Regions from separate parts of the Streptomyces sp. JNUCC 63 genome, predicted to be linked through region 1. Evidence: riboswitches for the same ligand, from Rfam matches in the RefSeq annotation. Region 1 holds a riboswitch; each other region holds the start of a gene.
What was found. A riboswitch is a leader RNA that binds a small molecule or an ion and turns the genes downstream of it on or off. The one in region 1 is predicted to bind glycine.

Region 1 (6,946 bases):
CCGAACTTCAGCGTGCCGCCCTTCTTGGCCAGCGAGGCCTGGGCGACCTTGTTGTTGGCTGCGTCGAAGCCGGCGGCACCGCTCTTCGAACCGCCGCCGCCGTTGTCGTCCTTGCCACCGCCGCCGCACGCCGCCGTGGTCAGCAGCGCGGCGACCACGGCCGCAGCGGCCATGGCCTGCTTGCGCCGCCCTGAGGTGCGTTGGGTAGTCACGATCTCGGATCCTCCGGATTAGATGAGAGACCCCGTGTAAGTGCCACGGGGACGCTTGGGGGTAAGGCGGTTCAGCGGGAGCCCTTCGGGTCCAGCGCGTCCCGCACGCCGTCGCCGAAGAGGTTGAAGGCAAGGACGGTGATGAAGATCGCCACACCGGGGACCACCATGTACATGGGGTCCGCCTCGTAGTAGTCGATCGCGTTCGAGAGCATCTGCCCCCAGGAGGCGGTCGGCGGCTTGACGCCCACGCCGAGGAAGCTGAGGGCGGCCTCGGTCAGGATGTTGGTCGGGATCATCATCGTCGTGTACACGATGATGGGCGCAACGAGGTTGGGCAGCAGCTCCTTGAACAGGATGTAGAAGCGTCCGGCGCCGAGCGAGCGCGCGGCCTCCACGTACTCACGTTCGCGCAGCGAGAGCGTCTGGCCGCGCACCACGCGTCCGATGTAGGGCCAGCCGAAGAAGCCGATGACGAGGATCATCACGAAGACCCGCACGCCTGTGCCGGTCAGGCCGAGCATCGCGTTCGGCATGACGGAGACCAGCGCGATGATGAACAGCAGTTGCGGGAAGGCGAGCAGGCCGTCCATCACACGGCTGATGACCGCGTCCACCCAGCCGCCGAAGAAGCCGGCGAGGATACCGAGGGCGGTCCCCAGGATGACGGCGACCACGGCGGACAGGAAGCCGACGAGCAGCGAGATCCGGGCGCCGTAGACGATGCGGGCGAAGATGTCGCGGCCGCTGACCGGCTCGACGCCGAGGAGGTGGTCGCCGCTGATGCCGCCGAGGGACCCCTTGGGGGTGCCGAAGAGCGGGTCGATCAGGTCCTCGTGGTGGAGCTCGGGGTCCTGCCCGACGGCGTGGGCGATCAGGGGCGCGAGCAGCGCGACCAGGATGAGGAAGAGCACGACGATGCCGCCCGTCAGGGCGAGTTTGTCCCGTTTGAGGCGCTCCCAGGCGATCCGGCCCAGGGAGCGCCCCTGGACGGCCTTCGCGCCGGTCGTCGCTACCGCCGCTTCGTCGACCGCGCTCGGGGCCGCTTCCGCGGTCGGCTCGTGCAATGGTGCCGTCATCAGGCAGGGACCCCTCTCAACCGGCGGTAGCCGGCCCGCACTTGCCGCTGTGGCGGCGTTGTTCAGTCCGTCGTACACAGGGGCGAAACCCCCTGCTGCGGGAGTCTTCAACGCATCGGCGACCAGTTGCCAGACTTGACGGTGAATGGATGCGTAAACGTGATGCGGGTTAGGGGGTTCCGTTATCCGGACAGTGGGTAACGGGGGTCGGACACGGGCGAGTTGGGGTATCCCGACACAGAAACGGACCTTCCGCCCTCATCTACGCGCGAAGAAAAGGCTCGCCCGGGGGAAGCCCTGCCGTCGGTCCGGCCCGGATGACGGTATGTCAGTAGCCGCCCCGCGCCGGCGGGTACCCGTAGCCGGTCGCCGGGGCCTGGGCCGGGGATGCGTGGCTCTCGCGGTCGTAGAACGGGCGGGAGTTGGCACGCAGCCACATCGCGACCGGGTCGTACTCGTCGGACATCGCGACGGTCGACACCGGCAGCCCGTCCGGAACGGCGCCGATGGACTGCTGCATCATCGCGCGCACCGAGTCGACGGCGGCCGGCGAGGTGTCGTACACGTCCAGGCCGATGGCGAGGTACGGCGCTCCGAGCGCCGGCTGCACCCAGGCGCGGCGCAGCGAGCGGACCGCCGGGGTGCGGTGGGCGTTCTGCGTGAGCAGGGCGTAGAACTGCGGGACCTCGACGGCCGGTTCGGACAGGCTGAGCGGCCCCGCCGGCTGGCGGTCCAGACCGGTGGCGATGCGGCGCAGGTCGAGCCAGGGGATGCCGACACCGCCGCCCGGGGCGTGCGGGTTCAGCCAGAGACCGTAGTGGTCGGGATAGAGGGTGCGGGCCACGTCGAGGCCGTCCACCACCTCGTACGACCGCATCCAGCCGCTGGCCGACAGCTCCTGGGCGGAGGTCACGCAGGGCGCGTAGCCGTGGCCGTCGACCTCCATGCGCCCGTACTGGGCGTCGGGGGAACCCGCCTGACCGTGCCACAGCAGCATCCAGATCTGGCCGGAGGACGGCGTCGCCAGTGCGCGCAGCAGCGCCTCGTAGGCGTCGTAACGCCCGGGCGTCACCTGGCGCAGCGTCTGCTCGACCTGCCCGGCCGTCGTGCCGCTGGCGCTCACGCTCACCTTTTGTACCGCCCCTCCACGAACCCCTCGACGAGCTGTGCACCTAGTGCCCGCGACCGGAAGGGTCCGCCGGAAAGCTCGCGGCGTCCGGTGCGGTGCGTCGCAAGGCGGAGCACCGCCCGCGTACTGGATGTACTCGGGTGGTGCGACAACGCGGCGAGGCACCGTGCCGGGCGTCGCGAGCCGGTGAACCCTTCCGGTCGCAGCACTAGCTTAAGGCCGCCTGCGAACTCGGTACCTGTTGCCGTTTTTGCGGCCGTGGGCCGCTCGTGGCCGCCCGCGGGTGCCCTCAGTGGGCGTGCTGGTAGAACGGCCGGACCTTTTCCCTCATCCAGTCGGCCACCGGGTCCTGGGTCACGTCCAGGAGGACCAGGTTGACCGGCCACGTGACCGGGGACTTGGCCAGGGCACGGCCCAGGGCGTCCAGGGGGCGGGCCAGCAGGTCGCCCTCCTGGTGGGACAGTTCGACGCCTATGAACATGACCGGGTCGGCCGTCTCGATGGCGGCCAGGCAGCGGCGGGCGGTGCTGACCACTCCTGCTTCGGCGAACTCGGCGGAGGCGGCGGAGAGGAAGTCCACCGGGTCGTCCTGCCAGTCGGGTTCGAAGAGGCGGACGCGGCCGCCGCTCGCCGGGCCGTCCAGTGGGGTGCGGCCCGCCCGGCACAGCTCGGCCACGGCCGGCGGCGGCAGCGGGATGCCGACCATGCCGTCCGGGTTGACGGCGATGCCGACCTGCGGGGGCAGTCCGCGCGCGAACTCGACGGCGGGCGCGATGGTGTACGCCATGTGCGAGCCGACGACCCGACGGAGCTGTTCCTCGGAGCTGAAGACCGGCACGTACGCCTGGCCGTCGACCTCCAGCGTGGGCAGGTCGAGCGGCCCGCTGTGCGGGCCGCCGCCGTTGGGCAGGGGAACCCAGAGGAAGCTGCGGCCGAGGACCTCGATGATCCGGCCGCCGGCCGACGGGACGCCGAGGGAGGCCGACAGCACCTCCTCCAGCTCGTTGCCGGGCCAACCGCCGTGCGGGTGGGGGTGCGCCTGTGCCGGGAAGTCCGGAGAAGAGTCCGCGGAGAAGTCCGCCGGGAAGTCCATCTGCTACCGCCTGCTGGGAACCACTGTGGTGACCGGAAGGCTATCGGGTACAGGGACGAACTCGATCCGCCGCAGGACCGCCGCGGCCTCGCGGTCCAGCAGGACCGCCGAGCCGCAGCCCTTCGGCGTCTCGCCCCGCCGCAGCGCGCGCAGCAGGCGGGCCACTGCCCGGCGGTGGCGCCGGAAGGCGTACGGCGAGACGCCGCGGCCGCGTTCCCGCTGGCCCGCCAGGGCGGTGCCGGGGGCGACGTCCAGCAGGAGCAGGTGCAGGGTGCCGCCACGGCGACGGGCGGCGCGGGCCAGCCAGGCGCGGACCCAGGGCTGTGTGCCGCAGTCGTGGACCACGACCGGGTCGCCGGAGCGCAGGACGCGGCGCAGGCCTGCGTAGTGGGCGAGGCGGATCAGGGGGCGGTAGAGGGCGTAGGGCAGGTACGGCGCCAGACGGGCGTCCCAGCGGTCGCGGGTGTCCTGGGAGTCGATCCGCGCGCCGCGCACCGCACGCCGCATCAACGTCGACTTGCCACCGCCGGGCAGCCCGGTGACGACGACCAGGTCCCCCGGCCCGAACCACAGCACGCGCACGCCACGTCCGCCCCCTCCACGCAAGTCACGAACGGCGGGCGGGGACCGCCGCGGCCGGGAGCGGGTCTCCTCGGGCACCGCGACGACCTGTCCGGGCTTCGGGAGGGGCCGCGCGGGCTTCGGCTCGGCGAGCGCCCGCCCCGGCAGCGGGGCGTGCTCCTCGGGTGCGGCGAGGGGCTGGGGCGTCGTGTGTGCCGTAGGCCTGTTCACCGTCGTCGTCCTCCCCAGGGGTGGTCATGGTCCGTCTCCCCGCCGAGCGTAAAGAGAAGGTAATGGACGAGCCTCGCGTTTCCGTGCGCGTACTGCCACAGGCCCGTCACAGATGTGGTCCTGCCGCGAGCGGGCCGGGCGTGCAATGATGGGCGCGGCAACTGCATACCGGCCGCTTGAATCCGCGCGGGAGAGCCCCCAGCCGTGTCGCTGGGGCGCCGAAGGAGCAAGTCCCTCCCTTGAATCTCTCAGGCACCGTTACCGCGCGGGCGAGGCACATCTGAAAAGCGGGCCGCTGACGCAGTGGCTCCACCCAAGGTGCAAGCCGTGACCGTCCGTCCGACGGCGGTCGTGGCGAACCTCTCAGGTTCCGATGACAGATGGGGAGGACATGAGATCCGTCCTCGCCCGTCCTGCCTTGGAGACCGACCGATGAGCAGTACCGAACCCCATCGACTCCGCCATACCGCGCTCGATGCGCTGCACCGCTCGCTCGGCGCGACGATGACCGACTTCGCCGGCTGGGACATGCCGCTGCGCTACGGCTCCGAGCGCGACGAGCACGTCGCCGTGCGCACCAGGGCCGGTCTCTTCGACCTCTCCCACATGGGCGAGATCACCGTCACCGGCCCGCAGGCCGCCGCGCTGCTGAACCACGCCCTGGTCGGCAACATCGCCTCGATCGGCCTGGGCCGCGCCCGCTACACCATGATCTGCCGGGTCGACGGCGGCATCCTGGACGACCTGATCGTCTACCGGCCGGCCGAGACCGAGTACCTGGTCGTCGCCAACGCCTCCAACGCCCAGGCGGTCCTCGACGCGCTGACCGAGCGGGCGGCCGGCTTCGACGCCGAGGTCCGCGACGACCGGGACAACTACGCGCTGCTCGCCGTCCAGGGCCCCGAGTCCCTCGCCGTCCTGAAGTCCCTCACCGAGGCCGACCTCGACGGCCTGAAGTACTACTCCGCTCTGCCCGGCATCGTCGCGGGCGTCCCCGCGCTGATCGCCCGCACCGGGTACACCGGCGAGGACGGCTTCGAGCTGTTCGTGGCCCCGGGCGACGCGGAGAAGCTCTGGCAGGCGATCACCGAGGCCGGCGCCCCGGCCGGGCTTGTGCCGTGCGGCCTGTCCTGCCGGGACACGCTGCGCCTGGAGGCCGGCATGCCGCTGTACGGGCACGAGCTGTCGCTCGCGCTGACCCCGTTCGACGCGGGCCTCGGCCGGGTGGTCAAGTTCGACAAGGAGGGCGACTTCGTGGGGCGCGAGGCCCTGCTGGCCGCCGCCGAGCACGCCGCCGCCGAGCCGCCCCGGGTCCTCGTCGGCCTGGTCGCCGAGGGCCGCCGGGTCCCGCGCGCCGGGTACCCGGTCGTCGCCGGCGGCGAGGTGATCGGCGAGGTCACCTCCGGCGCCCCCTCCCCCACCCTGGGCAAGCCGATCGCCATGGCCTACGTCGACGCCTCGCACGCCGCCCCGGGCACGGCGGGTGTCGCGGTGGACATCCGGGGCAGTCACGAGCCGTACGAGGTCGTGGCGCTGCCCTTCTACCAGCGGCAGAAGTGACACCGGCGCAACCGGTCGGAGTGACGTGAGCCGCGTCATCCCTGGTCACGCACATCTTTAGCAGTCCCTCATTCACCAGCACTCCCCGCGTACAGGAGAATTCAGGCCATGAACAACCCCCAGCAGCTGCGCTACAGCAAGGAGCACGAGTGGGTGTCGCCCGTCGAGGACGGCGTCGCCACGATCGGCATCACGGAGTTCGCGGCCAACGCGCTCGGCGATGTCGTCTACGCCCAGCTCCCGGAGGTCGGCGACACGGTGGCCGCGGGCGAGACCTGCGGCGAGCTGGAGTCGACCAAGTCGGTGTCCGACCTGTACTCCCCGGTCAGCGGTGAGGTCACCGCGGTCAACGAGGACGTGGTGAGTGACCCGTCGCTGGTGAACTCCGCGCCCTTCGAGGGCGGCTGGCTGTTCAAGGTGCGCCTCGAGGGCGAGCCGGCCGACCTGCTCTCCGCCGACGAGTACGCCGCCCACACGGCCGGCTGAGGAGCGGAACGAAGCACATGACTGAACAGAAGAACGTTCTCGACACGCCCCTGCACGAGCTCGACCCGGACGTGGCCGCCGCGGTCGACGCCGAGCTGCACCGCCAGCAGTCCACCCTCGAGATGATCGCCTCGGAGAACTTCGCCCCGGTCGCGGTCATGGAGGCCCAGGGCTCGGTCCTCACCAACAAGTACGCCGAGGGCTACCCGGGCCGCCGCTACTACGGCGGCTGCGAGCACGTGGACGTGGTCGAGCAGATCGCCATCGACCGCATCAAGGCGCTGTTCGGCGCCGAGCACGCCAACGTGCAGCCGCACTCCGGTGCCCAGGCCAACGCGGCCGCGATGTTCGCGCTGCTCAAGCCCGGCGACACGATCATGGGTCTGAACCTCGCGCACGGCGGGCACCTGACCCACGGCATGAAGATCAACTTCTCCGGCAAGCTCTACAACGTCGTCCCCTACCACGTGGGCGAGGACGGCCTGGTCGACATGGCCGAGGTGGAGAAGCTGGCCAAGGAGTCCAAGCCGAAGCTGATCGTGGCCGGCTGGTCGGCGTACCCCCGGCAGCTGGACTTCGCCGCGTTCCGCCGGAT
Region 2 (6,946 bases), 4.2 Mb from region 1:
CCCATGCCGAGGCCCGCACGAAGGAGCTGGCGGCGCTCACGGTGCGGTTGCACGGGGCTCTGGTGCAGACGGCGCTCGGGGTGCGGCTGCCCTGACGGGGCCGGTCGCGGCGGCCGGATCGTCCCCCCGTTTCCGGCCCGACTACCCAAACGTCCCGGGCACGGCCTAGGGTTGCTGTGTGAACGAGCTCGATGTCGTAGGTGTCCGGGTCGAAATGCCCTCCAACCAGCCGATCGTGCTCCTGCGTGAAGTGGGAGGCGACCGTTACCTCCCCATCTGGATCGGACCGGGGGAGGCGACGGCGATCGCCTTCGCCCAGCAGGGCATGGCCCCTGCCAGGCCGCTGACCCACGACCTGTTCAAGGACGTGCTGGAGGCCGTCGGCCAGGAGCTCACGGAAGTGCGCATCACAGATCTGCGTGAGGGCGTCTTCTACGCGGAGCTGGTCTTCGCCAGTGGGGTCGAGGTGAGCGCTCGGCCGTCCGACGCCATAGCGCTGGCGCTGCGTACCGGAACGCCGATCTTCGGCAGCGACACGGTGCTCGACGACGCGGGCATCGCGATTCCGGACGAGCAGGAGGACGAGGTGGAGAAGTTCCGCGAGTTCCTCGACCAGATCTCGCCGGAAGACTTCGGCAGCAGCAGCCAGTGAGAACCGGCAGCCGGTGAAACGCCCCTGTCTGCCATCGGCCGCATGGAGCCCTGCAGCCTGCCGCCCGGGCATTCGGCTAGCCTTTCCCCGCATGGGGGTACGCGAAACCACTCTTAGGGTGATTATCACTCGGCGTGCCGAGTGTGGCGATCGTTGACGCGCCCCTGGTGACTGCCTACCGTCGAGGAGGCAGGTCGAGGACGGAGGTCGGCGTGAGAAGCAGCGGCGACGGTACGGCTGGGGGTGTCCCCGGAAGCGGTGTCCGGGGGAGTTACCCCTACCAGGGCAGCGCGGCCGATCCCGCTCCGTTGCGACCGACAGCCGTGCCGAGCAGCGGAGGGGCGACGTCCATGGCGTCCGAGCAGATCGGCTACCGCGGTCCGACGGCCTGCGCCGCCGCAGGCATCACCTACCGGCAACTGGACTACTGGGCGCGTACCGGCCTGGTGGAGCCGAGCGTGAGGCCCGCCTACGGCTCCGGCACGCAGCGCCTGTACAGCTTCCGTGACGTCGTCGTCCTGAAGATCGTCAAGCGCTTCCTCGACACCGGCGTCTCGCTGCAGAACATCCGTACGGCCGTCCAGCACCTGCGGGAGCGCGGCTTTCGCGACCTGGAGCGGATGACGCTGATGAGCGACGGCGCCACGGTGTACGAGTGCACGTCGCCCGACGAGGTGCACGCCCTGCTCCAGGGGGGCCAGGGGATCTTCGGCATCGCGGTCGGCGTGGTGTGGCGCGATGTGGAGAGCGCGCTGTCGCAGCTGCACGGTGAGCGCGTCGACACCGGGGAGACCCTGGTGGGGCACAACCCCGGTGACGAGCTCGCCCGGCGCCGCAACCGGGCGGTCTGACCGGCTCCGCGGACCGGCGCTCACGCCTCGGAACGGCTCCGAGCGGTCCGTTGTCAGTGGTGTGGTGCAGCATCGTGGATGTGAGAACCGCGCCCACGATCCTGCATCTCGACATGGATGCCTTCTTCGCGTCGGCGGAGCAGGCGTCCAAACCGAGCCTGCGCGGGAAGGCCGTCGTCGTGGGCGGGCTCGGACCGCGCGGAGTGGTGGCCACCGCGTCGTACGAGGCGCGGGTCTTCGGCGTCCACTCGGCGATGCCGATGGCCCAGGCGCGGCGGCTGGCGCCGAACGCCGCGTACCTGGTGCCGCGCTTCGCCTTCTACCGGTCCGTCAGCGAGCAGGTGATGGGGCTGCTGCGGGCCCTGTCGCCGCTGGTGGAGCCGCTGAGCCTGGACGAGGCGTTCGTGGACCTCGAGGCCGGGGGAGCGGCCTGGGACGCGGACTCGGCCCGGCTGGCGGGGACCAGGCTGCGCGCCGACATCCGGGCCGTCACGGGGCTGACCGGCTCCGTGGGACTGGCCGCCTCCAAGATGCTCGCCAAGATCGCCTCCGAAAAGGCGAAGCCCGACGGGCTGGTGCTCATCGAGCCCGGCACCGAGCGGGCCCTGCTCGGACCCATGTCCGTGCGGACCCTGCCGGGCGTCGGGCCGGCGACGGGCGACCATCTGCGGCGGGCCGGGATCCACACCGTCGACGAGCTCGCCGAAGCGGGTGAGGACGAGCTCGTACGGCTGCTCGGCAAGGCGCACGGCCACGCGCTGTACGCCATGGCGCTGGCCCACGACGAGCGGCCCGTCGTCGCCGAGCGCGAGGCCAAGTCGGTGTCGGTCGAGGACACCTACGACGTGGACATCCACGACCGGACCCGGGTGGGCATGGAGGTGCGGCGGCTCGCCGACCGGTGCGTACGGCGGCTGCGCGCGGCCGGGCTGTCGGGGCGCACCATCGTGCTGAAGGTGCGCCGCTACGACTTCTCCACCCTGACCCGGTCCGAGACCCTGCGCGGGCCCACGGACGACCCCGCGGTGGTGCGGGAGGCGGCTGCCCGGCTGCTGGACTCCGTGGACACCACGGGCGGCGTACGGCTGCTCGGCGTGGGCGTGTCCGGGCTCGCCGACTACACCCAGGAGGACCTGTTCGCCCAGGCGGCGGGCGCGGAGGCCGAGAGCCCCGTCGAAGAGCCGGGGCAGGAGCCGGTAGCGGACCAGCCGGCCCCCGCCGAGCGGCGCTGGCCCTCCGGCCACGACGTACGGCACGCCGAGTACGGCCACGGCTGGGTCCAGGGCAGCGGCCTCGGCCGCGTCACCGTCCGCTTCGAGACCCCCGGCTCCCCGCCGGGCCGGATACGGACCTTCCCCACCGACGACCCGGACCTGGAACCGGCGGATCCTCTCCCTCTGGTGCACCGCATACCCCCCGGACCCAGGGGCACGGCGCTGTCGGGGCCGGGGGACGGGGCAGGCGGTCACGTGTCCTCGGAGGCTGCCGTCAAAGGGGGCTGACGCGGCTCGGGTGTCAGGTCTCGTCCGGGCCCGAGCCGGAGCCCGCCAGGTTGCCGAAGTCGCGGTCCGGGAAGGAGGGGGGAGGGGCGACGTCCAGGCCGTAGTGGTGGTAGAGCTGCAGTTCCTGCGCGGGGGAGAGATGGCGGCCCACGCCGAAGTCGGGGGCCTCCTTGACCAGGGAGCGGTCGAAGGGGACTCGCAGAGTGCCCTCGACCAGCTCGCTGGGCTCCAGGGGCACGAAGGCGTCCCGGGAGAACAGGCCGGTGCGTATGGCCGCCCACTCCGGGACACCGGTCGCGTCGTCGAGGTAGACCTCGTCCACCGTGCCGATCTTGTGGCCATTGCGATCGAACGCCTTGCGGCCGATCAGGTTGCGCGGATCGATCTCGGTCTGCACGGTCCCTCCACATGGTCGCAGCTCATCCGTAAGCACTACGAAAGAGCACAATCAGCACGACGGCCACTCGAAGGCCCCGGCGCCCGCCCCGCTGGTACGCTGGCAACGGCTGCTGACCCCGTGCGGGAGAGCTCTCCGGCACCACCGGAGGCGCCGAAGGAGCAAATCCTCCCCGGAATCTCTCAGGCCCACGTACCGCACGGACGAGGTCACTCTGGAAAGCAGAGCGGGTGTCGACGGTGTCCGCTCTCACCGACGGTGAAAACCGGGAGCCCGCGGGCGGCCCGGTGAAGCTCTCAGGTTGAGATGACAGAGGGGGAGGCCGTCGGGGCACCCGTGCCGTGGTGTCCCTCGAAGGTCGTGTCAGACCAGGAGGCCTCCGCAATGACCGCCCAGCGCATTCCACTCTCCGCGCTCGAACAGGGCATCCCCTTCGAGCAGCGCCACATCGGGCCCGACCAGGAGGCGCGGGCCAAGATGCTCGCGCAGGTCGGCTACGGCTCGCTCGACGAGCTCACGGCCGCCGCGGTGCCCGATGTCATCAAGAACACCGACGCGCTCGACCTGCCGGGCGCCCGCACCGAGGCCGAGGTGCTGGCCGAGCTGCGCTCGCTGGCCGGCCGCAACCAGGTCCTCGGCTCGATGATCGGACTCGGCTACTACGGCACCTTCACCCCGCCGGTCATCCTGCGCAACGTCATGGAGAACCCGGCCTGGTACACCGCCTACACCCCGTACCAGCCGGAGATCTCCCAGGGCCGCCTCGAGGCGCTGCTGAACTTCCAGACCATGGTCGCCGACCTCACCGGCCTGCCGACCTCCGGCGCCTCCCTGCTGGACGAGGGCACCGCCGCCGCCGAGGCCATGGCGCTGTCCCTGCGCATGGGCAAGAACAAGAAGGGCCTGTTCCTGGTCGACGCGGACGCGCTGCCGCAGACCATCGCCGTCATCCAGACCCGCGCCGAGCCGACCGGCGTCGAGGTCGTCGTCGCCGACCTGACCGAGGGCATCCCGGCGGACATCGCCGAACGCGAGATCAACGGCGTACTCCTGCAGTACCCGGGCGCCTCCGGTGCCGTACGCGACCTGAAGCCCGTCATCGACCAGGCACACGAACTGGGCGCCCTGGTCACCGTCGCCGCCGACCTGCTCGCCCTCACGCTGCTGAAGTCGCCGGGCGAGCTGGGCGCGGACATCGCGGTCGGCACGACCCAGCGCTTCGGCGTGCCGATGGGCTTCGGCGGCCCGCACGCCGGCTACATGGCGGTGCACGAGAAGTTCGCCCGCAGCCTGCCCGGCCGCCTGGTCGGCGTCTCCGTCGACGCCGACGGCGACAAGGCCTACCGCCTCGCCCTGCAGACCCGTGAGCAGCACATCCGCCGGGAGAAGGCCACCAGCAACATCTGCACCGCCCAGGTGCTGCTCGCCGTCATGGCCGGCATGTACGCCGTCCACCACGGCCCCGAGGGCCTGAAGGGCATCGCCCGGCGCACCCACCGCTACGCCACGGTCCTCGCCGAGGGACTCAAGGCCGGCGGTGCCGAACTCGTCCACGGCGCCTACTTCGACACGCTGACCGTCAAGGCCGAGGGGCGGGCCGCCGAGGTCGTCGCCGCCGCGCGCGAGGGCGGCGTCAACCTGCGCCTCGTCGACGCCGACCACGTCTCGATCGCCTGCGACGAGACCACCGTGCGGGAGCAGCTGAGCGCCGTGTGGACCGCCTTCGGCGTCGAGGGCGACATCGAGGCGCTGGACGCCGCGGCCGAGGAGGCGCTGCCCGAGGCGCTGCTGCGCACCGACGACTACCTCACCCATCCCGTCTTCCACCAGCACCGCTCCGAGACCGCGATGCTGCGCTACCTGCGCCGGCTCGCCGACCGCGACTACGCGCTCGACCGCGGCATGATCCCGCTGGGCTCCTGCACCATGAAGCTCAACGCGACCACGGAGATGGAGCCGATCACCTGGCCGGAGTTCGGCGGACTGCACCCCTTCGCGCCCGCCGAGCAGGCGCAGGGCTACCTCACGCTCATCCGGGAGCTGGAGGACCGTCTCGCCGAGGTCACCGGCTACGACAAGGTCTCCCTGCAGCCGAACGCCGGCTCCCAGGGCGAGCTGGCCGGTCTGCTCGCCGTGCGCGGATACCACCGTGCAGGCGGCGACGAGCAGCGCACGGTCTGCCTCATCCCGTCCTCCGCGCACGGCACCAACGCCGCCAGCGCCGTGATGGCCGGCATGAAGGTCGTCGTCGTCAGGACCGCCGAGGACGGTGAGATCGACGTCGAGGACCTGCGGGCGAAGATCGAGCAGTACCGTGACGAGCTCGCGGTGCTGATGATCACCTACCCGTCCACGCACGGCGTGTTCGAGGAGCACGTCGCCGACATCTGCGCGCAGGTCCACGAGGCCGGCGGCCAGGTGTACGTCGACGGCGCCAACCTCAACGCGCTGGTCGGCCTCGCCAAGCCGGGCCACTTCGGCGGCGACGTCTCCCACCTGAACCTGCACAAGACGTTCTGCATCCCGCACGGCGGCGGCGGTCCGGGCGTCGGCCCGGTGGCCGTACGCTCCCACCTGGCGCCGTACCTGCCCAACCACCCGCTGCAGCCCGAGGCCGGTCCCGAGACCGGGGTCGGCCCGGTCTCGGCCGCCCCGTGGGGCTCGGCGGGCATCCTGCCCATCTCCTGGGCGTACGTCCGTCTGATGGGCGGCGAGGGCCTCAAGCGGGCCACGCAGGTGGCCGTCCTGTCCGCCAACTACGTCGCCAAGCGCCTCGAGCCGCACTACCCGGTGCTCTACACCGGCCCCGGCGGCCTGGTCGCGCACGAGTGCATCATCGACCTGCGGCCGCTGACCAAGGCGACCGGCGTGACCGTGGACGACATCGCCAAGCGGCTGATCGACTACGGTTTCCACGCGCCGACGATGTCCTTCCCGGTGGCCGGCACGCTCATGATCGAGCCCACCGAGTCCGAGGACCTGGCCGAGCTGGACCGGTTCTGCGAGGCGATGATCGCGATCCGCGTCGAGATCGAGAAGGTCGCCTCCGGCGAGTGGCCCGCGGACGACAACCCGCTGCGGAACGCCCCGCACACCGCCTCCGCACTGGGCGGCCGGTGGGAGCACGCCTACAGCCGTGAGGAGGCCGTCTTCCCGGCCGGTGTCTCGGCCGCCGACAAGTACTGGCCGCCGGTGCGCCGTATCGACCAGGCCTTCGGCGACCGGAACCTGGTCTGCTCCTGCCCGCCGCTGGACGCGTACGAGGACTGAGCGCCGTAGCACGCGTGAGGGGCCCCGCCCCGGCCGTTTCTTCGAGGCCGGGCGGGGTCCCTTTCCTGTGCGGGCGGATCAGGCCGGGTAGGCGTGCGTCTGCGCCGCCTTGACGGCCGCCCAGACCACCGCACCCGGGTGCAGGTCGAGTTCGGCGGCGGCCGCCGTGGTCAGGTCGGCGGCGAGGGGGAGTGCGCCGGTGAGGTCCGCGCGGATCTGGTCGCCGTGGGTCTCCAGGCCGGCGACCTCGCAGCGCCACAGGTTGCGCGCGCTG
Region 3 (6,946 bases), 5.4 Mb from region 1:
GGAGACCAGGGAGGAAACAGTGAACCTGTTGAACAGTCCCCGAACACGGCCCAGACACCTGGGGGTTGTGGCAGCCGCCGCCGGCCTGCTGGCGGCGCTGCTCACGGCCGCTCCGGCCGTGGCGACGCCCGACCCCGGCGACGCCACCACCGCGCCTCAGCGAGTGTCGAAGAGTGAGGCGGCCGAGACCAGAACGGCCATCGCCAACGGCGAGATACCGGCGCCGGACGAGATCGTCCACTCCGACAACATCGAACACCTCGCCAACATCCCCAAGGACGCCCTGCCGGACCTGAACTCCGACCTCGCCTTCCAGGGCAAGTACGCGTTCGCCGGCAACTACGACGGCTTCCGCATCTTCGACATCAGCAACCCGAGGGCTCCCAAGACGGTCTCCCAGGTGCTGTGCCCGGGGTCGCAGAACGACGTGTCCGTCTCCGGGAACCTGCTGTTCCTGTCGACCGACTCCTCACGCAGCGACAACTCCTGCTCGAGCACGACGCAGCCCGCGACCGAGAAGTCGTCGTGGGAGGGCATGAAGGTCTTCGACATCAGCGACAAGAAGAACCCGAAGTACGTCGCGGCCGTCGAGACCAACTGCGGCTCACACACGCACTCCCTCGTTCCCCATGGCCGCAACGTCTACATCTACGTGTCCTCGTACTCCCCGAGCCCGTCGTTCCCCGACTGCCGGCCCCCGCACGACGGCATCTCGATCGTCAAGGTGCCGCGCGACGCTCCCCAGAAGGCCGCGGTAGTCAACTTCGCGGTGCTCTTCCCGGGTGACGGCCCCGACGGTGGCGGCAACCCCGGCGCGCCCACCAACCCGGGCGTCTCCAAGACGACCGGCTGCCACGACATCACCGTGCTGCCGTCGAAGGACCTGGCCGCCGGTGCCTGCATGGGCGACGGCATCCTGATGTCCATCAAGGACCCGGAGCACCCGAAGGTCATCGACCAGGTCCAGGACAACGTCAACTTCGCGTTCTGGCACTCGGCGACCTTCAACCAGACCGCGAAGAAGGTCGTCTTCACCGACGAACTCGGCGGCGGATCCGCCGCGACCTGCAACGCGGCCATCGGCCCGAACCGCGGAGCCGACGGCATCTACGACATCGTCGGCAAGGGCGACCACCGCAAGCTCGTCTTCCGCGGTTACTTCAAGATCCCCCGGCACCAGGCGGACACCGAGAACTGCGTCGCCCACAACGGCTCGCTGATCCCGGTCAGGGGCCGCGACATCATGGTCCAGGCCTGGTACCAGGGCGGCGTCTCGGTCTGGGACTTCACCGACTCGACGAAGCCGAAGGAGATCGGCTACTTCGAGCGCGGCCCGCTCACCACGGACCGGCTGACCGTGGGCGGCTCCTGGTCCGCGTACTACTACAACGGCTACATCTACTCGAACGACATCGCCAAGGGCTTCGATGTGCTCAAGCTCAGCGACCGGCGCACCGACCCGGCCCGAAAGATCCACCTGGACCAGCTGAACGTCCAGACCCAGCCGGACTACTTCGACTGACAGCCCGGCAAAGGCCTGCCGGACTCCGGGCCCAGGAACCCGGAGACGTGGGCAAGCGCTGTGGCACCGGTCCCGCCGGGCGGCTCATCGCCCGGCGGGACACCCAGCTCCCAGTCCAGACCGAAGCAGTGGATGATCCCGCTGACTCCGCTCGGCACCAGGCGAGTGCTCGGGGGAGCGGTTCGCCTTCCCCCGCACTCCCGCGGTCCACGTGGCATGCGGCTGCACGACCCGGCAGACCTTCCCGGTCAAAGCACTGGCAAGAACGCGCGCGTGCTGGTGCAGCCGGCCCCGACCCCGGCTCCGGACACCGACGATTCCCAGCCATCACGTCGTCGAGGAGCATGGCCAGAGGGACGCTGGTGCGATGTCGGTGCGGTGATGAAGAATGCCGCCAGAAAGAGAGATCAACTTTGCCCGTGCTGGGTAAGCGATCTTCAGTCCCGCCTCCAGGAAGGCCACACTGATGCAGTCCGTCCCCCACCCGGCACAGGCCGTCGTCCTGCACTACCGCAGCCGCGCCGTCGCCCCGCTCCGTCCCCTGGGTGTCACGGATGCCGAACTGCTGCGCATCATCTCCGACCCCTGCACACCCGTGTTCCTTACGGTGCACGCGGGCGGACGCCGCAGATACAGCTACTGGCAGCCGTTCGACGCCCACACCGGCAGGGGGAGTTGCTACGTCGCCCTGCCGACTGACGCGTGCGACATACTGCACTCCACCGGACGGATCACGCTGGGCGAGCCGCTCGTCGATCCGGGCAGGACGATCTACCGCATCCGGCCCGCCGACACCCTGGCCGCTCCCCAGCGCTTGGTGCGGACAACGGCCCACGCGGCATGACCGACAGCCGACGCGATCCGTCGGCTGTCGGTCTTCGCCGGGTCGGGCCCCAGCCCTCCAGCCCGAGAGCGAACGCTACCCGTCCTGACCTCGCGACGACGGAGGTGAGGCCCCGGCCGCAAGATCGGATCCTCACCCGTGACCGCGAGGCGGAACTGGACCAGATCGAGGGGGTCCTGGATCGTTTCCCCGACCGGGCGTTCGTCTTCGACGAGTTCGGCCCACTCGGGATCCGGCCCACCGCGGGCCCGGGCTGGGCCGAGCAGAAACGCCCCGACCGGTTGCTCGTCTGCGTGCCCAGGCCGGCACCGCCCCCGACCTCACCACCCTCGTCGGCGAACTCCTCCTCAAAAGCCCCGGCTTCGCCGAACTGTGGGAACGCTACGACGTCGTGGGACGTAGGAGCACCAGCAAGACCCTCCACGGCCCCCAGGTCGTAAGACTCACCCTCACCAGCCGGAGCATGCACCTCGAAGGCACCCCGGGCCGGCGCCTCGGGGTCTACACAGCCGAACCCGGCACCCCCGACTACGACGCCATGCTCCTGCTCGACATGACCGCCACACACTGAGCCGAGTCCGTCCGAGCGGAAGCGCCAAGAACTCGGGTGCGCGGGCAGCAGCCGCCGGCGGATGTGGTCGGCCGTGTGCCGGGCGGTGGCCTTGGCCCGGGTCTCACTGGGACGGGGGCGGGGCCGGGCGGTCACCGTGGTCGGCTTGACCTCGATGCCGTGCGCGGCGGTCTGCTCGGGCAGAACCGCGATGACGGCAAGCCGGGTCCGCGGGCGGTCTCGGCGGCGTGATCGAGTTGTGCGTACGCCGCTTCCGCTGCGAGAACACCGCCTGCCCGGCGGTGACGTTCGCCGAGCCGGTCACGGTCCTGACCACCCCGCACAGCCGGTACACCCCGTTGCCGCGTGGGGCGGTCACATTTCCGCACACCCGAAAGCGAGCGGCGTTCCCAGCAGACGGGAACGCCGCTCGCTTTCAGTGCCGGTCCATGGATTCGGTGGCCGCGATGTCAGTCCTGATGCTCGGCTTCGGTTTCGGAGCGGACGGCAGCCTCATGGGCCAGACGGCGGGGGCGACGGCGGAGCACTGCCCATGCGATGCCGAGGACGACGAACCACACCGGGGTCGCCAGAAGCGCCTGCAGCGTGTCGGACTTCTGGGTCAGTGCCCAGATGAGGAACGCGAAGAACGCGAGCACGACGTAGCACATGGCGATGCCGCCGGGCATCTTGAACGTCGATGCCTCGTGCAGGTGCGGACGGCGCTTGCGGTACACGATGTAGCTGATCAGGATGATCGACCAGACGAACATGAACAGCACGGCGGAGACGGTGGTCACCAAGGTGAATGCCTCGATGATCGAGTTGTCCGTGGCGAGCATGACCACACCGGCGAGCAGGAACACCCCGGACAGGAACAGGGCGTTGGCCGGGACTTTCCTGGAGGTGAGTCGGCCGAATCGCGCCGGGGCGTCGCCCTCCTGGGCCAGCCCGTAGACCATCCGTGAGGTGGAGTAGATGCCCGAGTTCGCTGACGAGGCGGCCGAGGTCAGCACGACGAAGTTGATCACCGAGGCGGCGACCCCGAGGCCGGCGAGGGTGAACATCACGACGAACGGGCTGCGGTCCGCGCTGATCTCGCGCCAGGGCGTGACCGACATGATCACGACCAGCGCGACCACGTAGAACAGCATCACACGCACCGGGATCGAGTTGATCGCCTTGGGCAGGTTCCGTTCCGGGTTCTTGGTCTCGGCCGCGGTGGTGCCGACCAGTTCGATGCCGACGAAGGCGAAGGTCGCGATCTGGAAACCCGCGACGAATCCCATGGGACCGGTGGGGAAGAAGCCGCCGTCGTTCCAGAGGTTGGAGAAGCCTGCGGCGGCGCCCCCGGGCGCCTGGAAGTGGTTGAACACCATGCCGAGCCCGACGACGATCAGCGCCACGATCGCGACGATCTTGATCAGTGCGAACCAGAACTCGGTCTCGCCGAACGCCTTCACGGTGGGCAGGTTCAGGACGATCAGCACGACGACCGCGGCCAGCGCCGGTATCCACAGCGCAAGGCCGTGCCACCAGTACGACACGTATCCGGAGATCGCGATGACGTCGGCGATGCCGGTGACGATCCAACAGAACCAGTAGGTCCAGCCGGTGAAGAAGCCGGCCCACGGGCCGAGCAGGTCGGCCGCGAAGTCGGCGAAGGACTTGTAGCGCAGGTTGGACAGCAGCAGCTCGCCCATCGCCCGCATCACGAAGAACAGCATCACGCCGATGATCATGTAGACAAAGATCACCGAGGGGCCGGCCAGCGAGATCGTCTTGCCCGACCCCATGAACAGGCCGGTTCCGATCGCACCACCGATCGCGATGAGCTGGATGTGCCGGTTGGACAACTGCCGGGAAAGATGCTGCTCGCCCCCGGGCGGGGGCGTCGATCCGGACACCGGCAAGGTGGTCAGGCCGGTGTCACTGCTTTCAGACATCAGGGAGCAAACCTCATGGATCTCAAGACGCGTGCGGGCACGCGATAGGGGTGTCTCGGAAAGTGACCGCGCGCACAGGCGACGAACGGGCAGGATGATCCTGTGCGCGGACATGCGGCAGCCGACCGGAACGGTGCCGGACACGCTGAACACGCCCACGCGGAAAGCCGAAAATCAGCCCGGAAGTCGGCAGACGGGCGGCGGTAAGGGGGGAGGCAGCGGGACAGCCATCGGGGGCTCCTCGAGTGTCGAGCACGGGCGGTGCCCGTGCGGCCGAGTGAGCCTCCCCCTCTGTCATGGGCCTGAGAGCTTCACCGCGCGGAGCGCGGCTTGCACCGTGGGCGAGGCGCGTGAGCGCCTGCTTTCCAGAGTCGCCTGCCCGAGCGGTAGGGGTGCCTGAGAGTTTCCGGGGAGGTGTTGCTCCTTCGGCGCCCGGGTCTGGCTGACTCGGTACTCTCCCGCTGCGGGGTGAACGGCGATGTGCGGTGAGACTAGGACCACATCAGCGACCGGTCAAGGGACCGGCCGAATGCTGGACGTTGCTTTCGAGTAGTTTCGAGTGGTACGGCACTCGCCTTCAAGGGATGGCGTTTGTGCAGCTCAAGGCGTATGTCCTCATCGTGGTTCTTGATCGCTTTCCGTGCCGGAACCACGCAGGGTCACCACGACCGCGATCATGAACGGCCTCGCGCCGCGAAGGTCCGCCCGCGTGGCCACACCACGACTGAGACAGGCCGGTACCGGTGGTCCAGCGTGTTGCCGTAGTTGCCCATGTAGCCCTCGTACTGGGAGTCATAGGGCGTCAGGTCCGCGCTCGGGGTGCTGGCGCAAGCCTCGTAGTCGTGGACGTGCAGCGAGATCTGCTCGCCGCCGGTGCCGTCCGGGCCGGTCCACCAGCCGAGGGTGATCTCGTCGTCGATCAGGTCGCCGGACCCCCGGCTCCGGAACGCAGCCAGGTGCACCGGGAGAACACGGCCGGCATACGGGCGGCACGGCGCGCCGGTAGCGTGCCGAAGAGAACGAGCAGTAGACGAAGGGGAAGACCGCGGCGGCGGCCTGCAGTGCGTCGCCGACGGTTTCGGGGGGAGTCGTCCAGGTCCATCAGCGCGCGGGTGACCCGGTCCCGGTCCGCGCCGGACCGTTCGCCGGCATGTTCCCAGGACACCCGGCAGCCCGGACGCGTCTCACATCTTGATATGAGGCGACTGGTAAATGAGATTCTTGACATCGTTACCATGCCCGCACCGTTCGCGCAGCCGTTTCTCGAAGGGAAACGCGTGCCGTCGTGCGGGCCGTCGGCCCGTACCGCCGACGGCCGTTCTTTGCCCTCGTGCGAAAGACCAAGAAATGCCCGCACCAACCACCGGCCCAGCCCAGGCACCCGTCAACTCGCGGTCCCGCGTCCTCATCGCGAGCCTCATCGGCACGACGATCGAGTTCTACGACTTCTACATCTACGCGACCGCCGCCGTCCTGGTCTTCCCCGCGCTCTTCTTCCCGAACAGCGACCCGACCACGGCGCTGCTGTCGTCCTTCGCGGTGTTCGGCGCCGCGATGGTCGCCCGCCCGATCGGCGCCGTCGTCTTCGGACACCTCGGCGACCGGATCGGCCGCAAGGGCACGCTGGTGGCCTCACTTCTCACCATGGGCATCGCCACCTTCCTCATCGGCGTGCTGCCCACCTACGCGCAGGCCGGCTGGATCGCCACCGCGCTGCTGGTGCTGATGCGGCTCGCGCAGGGCTTCGCACTCGGCGGCGAGTGGAGCGGCGCCGCCCTGGTCGCCACCGAGAACGCCCCCAGCGACAAGCGCGCCCTCTACGGCACGTTCCCGCAGCTGGGAGCCCCGCTCGGCTTCATCATCGGCAACGGGCTCTTCCTGATCATCGGCGCGCTGCAGCCGTCCACGGCGGGCGCCGACCCGTCGCAGCCCTCCGAGGCCTTCCTGAGCTGGGGCTGGCGCGTGCCGTTCCTGTTCTCCGCCGTGATGGTCGCGATCGGCCTGTGGGTGCGGATGCGCCTCGTCGAGTCGACGGTCTTCGCCAAGACCCGCGAGGCCGGACTGGTGCGGAAGCTGCCGCTGGC

Region 2: it holds a riboswitch for glycine, as region 1 does, so the genes downstream of both, gcvP (aminomethyl-transferring glycine dehydrogenase) here and gcvT (glycine cleavage system aminomethyltransferase GcvT) in region 1, are expected to answer to the same signal.
Region 3: it holds a riboswitch for glycine, as region 1 does, so the genes downstream of both, cycA (D-serine/D-alanine/glycine transporter) here and gcvT (glycine cleavage system aminomethyltransferase GcvT) in region 1, are expected to answer to the same signal.

What each region holds. Positions count from the first base shown of each region.
Region 1 covers NZ_CM135963.1:2,429,031-2,435,976, forward strand. Annotated here, with positions in the region: gene ACX25U_RS10885 (ABC transporter substrate-binding protein) at 1-212, opposite strand, end outside; gene ACX25U_RS10890 (ABC transporter permease) at 284-1,291, opposite strand; gene ACX25U_RS10895 (enhanced serine sensitivity protein SseB C-terminal domain-containing protein) at 1,620-2,414, opposite strand; gene ACX25U_RS10900 (enhanced serine sensitivity protein SseB) at 2,710-3,513, opposite strand; gene ACX25U_RS10905 (AAA family ATPase) at 3,517-4,305, opposite strand; glycine riboswitch at 4,483-4,579, shown strand; glycine riboswitch at 4,580-4,695, shown strand; gene gcvT (glycine cleavage system aminomethyltransferase GcvT) at 4,738-5,865, shown strand; gene gcvH (glycine cleavage system protein GcvH) at 5,974-6,351, shown strand; gene glyA (serine hydroxymethyltransferase) at 6,369-6,946, shown strand, end outside.
Region 2 covers NZ_CM135963.1:6,627,945-6,634,890, forward strand. Annotated here, with positions in the region: gene ftsR (transcriptional regulator FtsR) at 1-95, shown strand, start outside; gene ACX25U_RS30515 (bifunctional nuclease family protein) at 179-652, shown strand; gene ACX25U_RS30520 (MerR family transcriptional regulator) at 865-1,503, shown strand; gene ACX25U_RS30525 (DNA polymerase IV) at 1,584-3,005, shown strand; gene ACX25U_RS30530 (PRC-barrel domain-containing protein) at 3,019-3,402, opposite strand; glycine riboswitch at 3,516-3,610, shown strand; gene gcvP (aminomethyl-transferring glycine dehydrogenase) at 3,787-6,672, shown strand; gene ACX25U_RS30540 (ABC transporter ATP-binding protein) at 6,751-6,946, opposite strand, start outside.
Region 3 covers NZ_CM135963.1:7,874,660-7,881,605, forward strand. Annotated here, with positions in the region: gene ACX25U_RS36540 (LVIVD repeat-containing protein) at 20-1,522, shown strand; gene ACX25U_RS36545 (hypothetical protein) at 1,989-2,366, shown strand; partial or broken gene ACX25U_RS36550 (IS630 family transposase) at 2,507-2,650, shown strand; gene ACX25U_RS36555 (MmyB family transcriptional regulator) at 2,656-2,937, shown strand; gene cycA (D-serine/D-alanine/glycine transporter) at 3,387-4,862, opposite strand; glycine riboswitch at 5,147-5,236, opposite strand; glycine riboswitch at 5,237-5,334, opposite strand; gene ACX25U_RS36565 (hypothetical protein) at 5,537-5,824, opposite strand; gene ACX25U_RS36570 (MFS transporter) at 6,210-6,946, shown strand, end outside.